Regions from separate parts of the Kocuria flava genome, predicted to be linked through region 2. Evidence: riboswitches for the same ligand, from Rfam matches in the RefSeq annotation. Region 2 holds a riboswitch; the other holds the start of a gene.
What was found. Region 2 has a riboswitch for thiamine pyrophosphate ahead of thiO (glycine oxidase ThiO). Riboswitches for the same ligand answer to the same signal wherever they lie in the genome.

Region 1 (3,242 bases), 1.3 Mb from region 2:
CGGCCACGGCCAGGACGCGGGGCACGCGCGCGCTCACCGGGCCCCCTCCCCCGCGGCGGGGCCGGCGGCGGCCGGTTCCGGCGGCCCGTCCGGCCCGGCGCCCGGCGCGCGGCCGGACGCGGTGAAGGCCCGCACGTAGCGGGCGGCCGCGGCGGCGGGGTCCGGGGCGGCGCAGATCCCCGAGACCACCGCGAGCCCGGCGGCCCCGGCGGTGCGCAGCGGGGCGGCGTCCTCGACGCGCACCCCGCCGATGGCCAGGCACGGCAGGCCCGTGCGGGCGGCGGCGCGGGCGAAGCCTTCGACCCCGAGCGGCGCGGGGTGGTCGGGCTTGGTGCGCGTGGCGTGCACGGCGCCCACGCCGAGGTAGTCCACGGTGCCCGGGGGCAGCGCCGAGGCGGCGGCCAGCTCCCCGGCCGAGGCCGCGCTCAGGCCCAGGACCGCGTCCGGGCCCACGACGCGGCGGGCGAGTTCGACGGGCAGGTCGGCCTGCCCCACGTGCACCCCCGCCACGGGGGCCCCCGCGGCCCGGGCCGCGAGGTAGACGTCGGCGCGGTCGTCGACGAGCACGGGCACCGCACGGCCCACGCGCTCGGCCACGGCCACGAGCAGGGCCGTGAGCTCGCGGGCGGAGGCGTGCTTGTCCCGGACCTGGACCATGCCGGCGCCACCGGCCACGGCGGCCGCGACGACGTCGGGGACCTGGCGCGGGGCGCTGAGGGCGGTGTCGGTCACGAGGTGCAGGACGAGGGCCGCGGGGTCGAGGCGGGCGCTCACCGGTCGTCCTCCTCGCGCACGAGCCGGGCCCGGGCGGCGACCTGCTCCGGGGTGATCCCGTGCAGCCGGTCCAGCAGGGCCACGGCGAAGGAGCCCGGCCCCCCGGCGGCGCCCGCGGCGTCCTCGGCGGCCAGGGTGTAGACGGTGGTGGCCGCGACGGCCGCGGCCGCCGGATCCTCCGCCACGGCGGTGAACGCGGCCGTCAGGGCCCCGAGGGCGCAGCCGCCGCCGGTGATGCGGGTCAGCAGCGCGCTCCCGTGGGGGACGCGCACGACCGTCCCGCCGGCGGAGCGCACCAGGTCCACGGGTCCGGACACGGCGACCGCGCACCCGGCCCGTGCGGCCAGCTCGGCGGCGGCACCGCGCGCCGCGTCGACGTCGTCGGTGGCGTCCGTGCCGCGGCCGCCGGCGCCGCCGGCGAGGCCGATCACCTCGGACGCGTTGCCGCGCACCACCGCCGGGCGGAAGGCGAGCAGGTCGCGGGCGAGGGCGGTGCGCACGGGCAGCGCGCCGACGGCCACCGGGTCCAGCACCCAGGGCCGGCCCGCGCGGGAGCGGGCGCCGACGGCCTCGTAGGCCGCCCCGCGCTGCTCGGCGGAGGGCGTGCCGGTGTTCACGAGCAGCCCGTCGGCGAGCTCGGCGAACACCCCGCCCTCTCCCTGGATGTCGGTCATCGCCGGGGACGCGCCCACGGCGAGCAGGACGTTGGCGGTGACGTTGGCGACCACCGTGTTGGTGATGCACTGCACGAGCGGGGCGGCCGTGCGCAGCCGCTCGAGGGCCGCGGCGGCGGCCTCGGCGAGGGCGGGGTCCGGGGGCGCGGCGCTCCCGGGCCGCGGCGGGGAGGTGGAGACGGCATCGCGCATTGCGACATCCCTTCGCTAGTACTGACTAGATCAGGTTCGACGGGTGTGATCTCAGCCGCTGCTCGCGGCACCCCGTGTCACGTGGTCCTGCCAGTCTAGCCATCCGTGCGGCGCGGGGCCCGGCGGGTCCGGACCGGTGCGGCGTGCCCGGCGCGGGGCCCGGCGGTTCGGCGGTCGGGGCGGGGACGGCCCCGGTCGGTAGGCTGCCCCGGCCGCCCGGACGGGGTCCGTGCGCGGTCCCCGCGCCGGGACCGGGACGGGGAAGGACCCCGGCCGCGCGGGCCGGGGTCCTTCCGGGTGCTGCAGGGTCGGGCGCCGGGGCTCAGCCCTCGCCGGCGGGACGGCCGCTGGTGAGGTCCTCGGCCTTGACGCCGACGCCCACGATGGTCGGGGCACCGGAGCCCTGCGGGCGCTCCTGCCCGGCGGGCCGGGCGGGCAGCTTCGCGACGTGGCGGGCGCCCTCGGCGGCCGCGGCCTCCTCGGCGGTGACCGTCGCCTCGCCCGCCCGTCCGGCCGGGGCGCTGGCCCGGCGGGAACGACGACGGGGCCGTGCGGGCTCCTCCGGGCGGGCCGGCTCCTCCTGCCGCGGCTGCTCCGCCTGGCGGGGCTGCTCCGCCCGGCGGGCGGGCTTCTCCCGCGGGGCGCGCTCCTGCCGCGGGGCGCGCTCCTGCCGCGGGGCCGGCTCGGGCTCGGGGGCACGGCGCGCCGGGGTCTCGGCCTGCGCGTCCGCCGGGGCACCGAAGGCGTCGGCCAGGGAGTCCAGCGTCAGCCGGGCGCCCTCCGCAGGGCGCCCGGGCTGCTCGCCGGCCGCGGCGTGGCCCTGCGGGAGCTCGATGACCTCGCCCTTGATCGTCAGGCGCGACGCGGCGCCGTCCTGCTGCTCGGGCGCGGCCCCGCGGTCCTGACCGCGGTCCTCGCCACGGTCCCCGGCGCGCTCGCCGCCACGGTCCTCGCCGCGGGGCTCCTCGCGGTCCCCGGGCTCCGGCCGCTGCGCGGACTCGCCGCCCTGGCCCCGGTTGCGGCTGCGCTTGCCGCGCCGCTTCTTGCGGGAGCGTCCGGACCCCTCCGAGCGGCCCTCGCCCTCCTCGCCCCGGGCCCCCTCCGCCGCGGGAGCCGTTCCGGCCGCCGCGTCCTCGGCGGCGGTCTCGGCCGGCACCTCGTGGTGGGTGGCGGCGGCGATGGTCGCGAACGCGGTGCGGGCCGCCTCGGCCTTCGCCTTCTCCGCGGGATCCGCCTCGGCCGGGCGGGCCTCGGCCCGCGGCGGCTGCTCGGCGCCGCCGCGGCGGCTGCGCTTGCGCTCGGTGCGGTTCGGGCGCTGCTCGCGGGACTCGGAGCCGGACCCGCCGGCGCGGCCCTCGAGCGGGTGGTCGTGGACGACGACCCCGCGGCCGGCGCAGTGCTCGCACGGCTCCGAGAAGACCTCGAGCAGGCCCGTGCCCATGCGCTTGCGGGTCATCTGCACGAGGCCCAGCGAGGTGACCTCGGCGACCTGGTGCTTGGTGCGGTCGCGCCCCAGGCACTCGACGAGGCGCCGGAGCACGAGGTCGCGGTTGGACTCGAGGACCATGTCGATGAAGTCGATGACGATGATCCCGCCGATGT
Region 2 (3,242 bases):
TGAGCACGGCGTCGCGGGCGGTGGCGCAGCCGGCGGTGTTGGGCAGGATCCGGATGCCCAGGCGCTCGAGCAGCCCGAACAGCGAGTCGCCGCGGCCGGGGGCGTAGCGGCGCAGGGCCACGGTGGTCAGCTCGGTGCCGGAGGCCACGAGGGCCTGTTCGAGGGTGTGCAGGGAGCTCAGTCCGCCGGTGCCCATGATCAGCCGGGAGGACAGGCGCACGCCGTCGAGGACGAGCGGGTCGGAGGCGGGGTGCACGGGCTCAGCCTCCCTGCACGGCGGTGACGATCTCGACGGACCGGCCCTCGCCCACCGTGGTGGTCGCCCACCGGCTGCGGGGCACGACCGCGGCGTCGAGGGCCACGGCGACCCCGAGGCGCCCGCCGTCCAGCGGGGCGCCGTCGGGCCCTAGGGGGCGGCCGACGGCCTCGGCGACGAGGTCGGCGACGGTCGGCTCGCCCTCGGTCTCGTGCGGGCGGCCGTTGAGGCGGAGGACGGTCATCGGGGGCTCCTGGGAGTCGGGGACGGGGTGGCGAAGCGCTGCGGGTCGGTGGTGGTCAGCAGCTCCGCGTCGGCGGCGGGGTCGGGGCCGGGCTCGCCGGCGAGCAGCTGGGCGGCGAGGCGGGCGGCCAGCGGGGTGAGCAGCACGCCGTGGCGGAAGTAGCCGGTGGAGAGCACGAGCCCGGGCACGGGGGTCCCGTCCGGGTCGCGGACCGGACCCAGGCAGGGGACGTCGTCGGGGGTGCCGGGGCGGGCGCGGGCGAGGACCTCGGTGAGCTCGAGGTCGGCGGTGCCGGGCACCAGCGCCTGGGCGTCGCGCAGCAGCCGGAACACCCCGCCGGCGCTGGCCCCGGCGAGGTCGTCCTCGCGGGAGGTCGCCCCGATCACGAGCGTGCGGTCGGCCCGCGGCACGAGGTAGACGGGCACCCCGTGGACGAGCCCGCGCACGGTGCGCCCGAGCAGCTCGGGGGCCCCGTCGGGCAGGCGGGCGCGCAGGATGTCCCCGTGCACCGGGCGCAGGGGCGGACGGGCCCCGGCGGGCAGCCCGTCGATCGCGGCGAGGGCGGCGCCCGGGGCCAGGAGCGTCCCGCCGGCGGAGACCATCCCGCCCCGGGACAGGCGCACGCCGGTCACGGCACCGGAGGGCCCGCGGCGCAGGGCCGTGACCCGGTCGTGGACGATGCGGACGGGCCCGGCCGGGGCGCCCTCGGGCGGGTCCTGGGCGGTGAGGGCGGCGAGCAGGGCCGCGACGAGCCGGCGCGGGTCGACCTGGTGGTCCCCGGGGATCCGGAAGGCGCCGGCGAGCCGAGGGCTCAGCGCGGGCTCGAGGGCGCGGGCCGCGCGCACCGGCAGGGCCTCCACCTCCATGCCGTGGCGCAGCTGCAGCTCCCGCAGGTCGGCCAGGGCCTGCCGGTCGGCGGGATCGGCGGCGCAGACGAGGGTCTCGGTGGCGCGGTGGCCCACGGACGCGCCCGCGGCGGCCTCGAGCCCGGCCACGAACCCCGGGTACGCGGCGGCCGAGGCGCGCATGAGGGGGACGAGCGCGTCCTGCCGGTGCTGGACCTCGCTGACGGGGGCGAGCATCCCGGCGGCGGCGCGGCTGGCGCCCGCCCCGGGGTCGGGGTCGACGACGACGACGGAGCACCCCCGGCGCCGCAGCTCCCAGGCGGTGGCCAGGCCGATGACGCCGGCGCCGACCACGGCGACGTCCGCGCGCAGGTGCTCGGTCCCGGCCGGGTGCGGGGAGGTGGTCGGAGGGTGCACGGTGTCCACCGGCTGTCCTTTCCTACGGCGGCATGACCCGCATCAGGTGTGGCGGTCGGCGCTCAAGCCCTCTCAGCCCCGTCCGGGGCTCCCGCAGAACGCGCTGGAGCTCGTCCTCACGGACTACCCTTCAGCGTGTGACCCAGCATACCGAGACCCCCCGATCCGTCACGACCCCCGGTGCCCCCGGCAGCGCGCCGGTGAGCGCGCTGCGCCGCGAGCGGGCCGCCCGGCTGGCCACGGCCCGGCTGTACGTGTGCACCGGCGCGCGCACGGAGCGGGGCGACCTCGAGGAGTTCCTGCACGCGATCTGCGCCGGCGGGGCGGACGTCGTGCAGCTGCGCGACAAGTCCCTCGAGGTGGACGCCGAGCTCGAGGCCCTGGACGTGCTGGCGCGGGTCGCGGCCGAGCACGGGACGCTGTTCGCCGTCAACGACCGCGCCGACGTCGCCGCGCTCGTGGGCGCCGACGTCTTCCACGGCGGCCAGCACGACCTCTCCCCCGCCCAGGCCCGCGCGCTGCTCGGCCCGGACGTGCTGATCGGGCGCTCGACCCACAGTGCCGCCCAGGCCCGCGCCGCGCTCGAGGACCCCGAGGTCGACTACTTCTGCACCGGCCCGCTGTGGGAGACCCCCACCAAGCCCGGGCGGGCGGCCACCGGCCTCGGGCTCGTCGAGGAGACCGCCGCGCTGACCGCCGGCCGGGCGGGGGCCGTGCCGTGGTTCGCGATCGGCGGCATCGACGCGGACCGCCTGCCGGCGGTGCTGGCGGCCGGGGCGCGGCGCGCCGTCGTCGTCCGGGCCGTCACGGAGGCCGTCGACCCGGAGGCGGCCGCCCGCCGGCTGCGGGAGCTGCTGCCGGCCTGAGCCCGGCACGCGCCCCGGGACGCACCGCGGAAGAACACCGCGAGGGGCGGCGTTCGGCGGCTCTGCGGGAAACAGAACCGCCGAACGCCGCCCCTCGCGGACTGGGGGAACCTCACGCGGCCAGCAGGTCCTCCCCCGCGGCCGGGCGGCGGCCGGCCGCCAGCTGCGCCCCGAAGGCGCCGAACAGCGCCCGCCGGTGCGCGCACGGACCGTGGGAGTCCTCGGGGTGCCACTGCAGCCCGAGGACCCAGGTGCGGTGGCGGTGCTCGACGGCCTCGACGGTGCCGTCCCCGGCCACGGCGGCGACCCGCAGGTCGGGGCCGACGACGGCGAGGCCCTGGTGGTGGTCGGAGCGGACGGTGGCCCGCCCGGCACCGAGGAGACCGGCCAGGCGGCTGCCGGGCGCGAGCACGACCTCCTCCTCCCGGGCCTCGGCCCGCTCGGGGTGCCCCTGGTGCCCGGGGCCGAGGCCGGGGACGAGGGTCCCGCCGCACGCGATGTTCAGCAGCTGGGCGCCGCGGCCGACGGCGAGCAGCGGGGCGTCGCGGTCGAGGCACGCGGTGAGCAGCTCCAGGGTGTAGCGGTCGGCGCGCGGGTCGACGCCGTACTGGCCG

Region 1: linked by a shared signal. The riboswitch ahead of thiM (hydroxyethylthiazole kinase) and the one ahead of thiO (glycine oxidase ThiO) in region 2 are both predicted to bind thiamine pyrophosphate.

Annotation. Positions count from the first base shown of each region.
Region 1 covers NZ_CP013254.1:2,669,266-2,672,507, forward strand. Annotated here, with positions in the region: gene AS188_RS11900 (bifunctional hydroxymethylpyrimidine kinase/phosphomethylpyrimidine kinase) at 1-37, opposite strand, end outside; gene thiE (thiamine phosphate synthase) at 34-774, opposite strand; gene thiM (hydroxyethylthiazole kinase) at 771-1,640, opposite strand; TPP riboswitch at 1,631-1,725, opposite strand; gene AS188_RS11915 (ribonuclease E/G) at 1,963-3,242, opposite strand, start outside.
Region 2 covers NZ_CP013254.1:421,082-424,323, forward strand. Annotated here, with positions in the region: gene AS188_RS01955 (thiazole synthase) at 1-196, opposite strand, end outside; gene thiS (sulfur carrier protein ThiS) at 261-500, opposite strand; gene thiO (glycine oxidase ThiO) at 497-1,762, opposite strand; TPP riboswitch at 1,765-1,867, opposite strand; gene thiE (thiamine phosphate synthase) at 1,963-2,628, shown strand; gene AS188_RS01975 (gamma-glutamyl-gamma-aminobutyrate hydrolase family protein) at 2,741-3,242, opposite strand, start outside.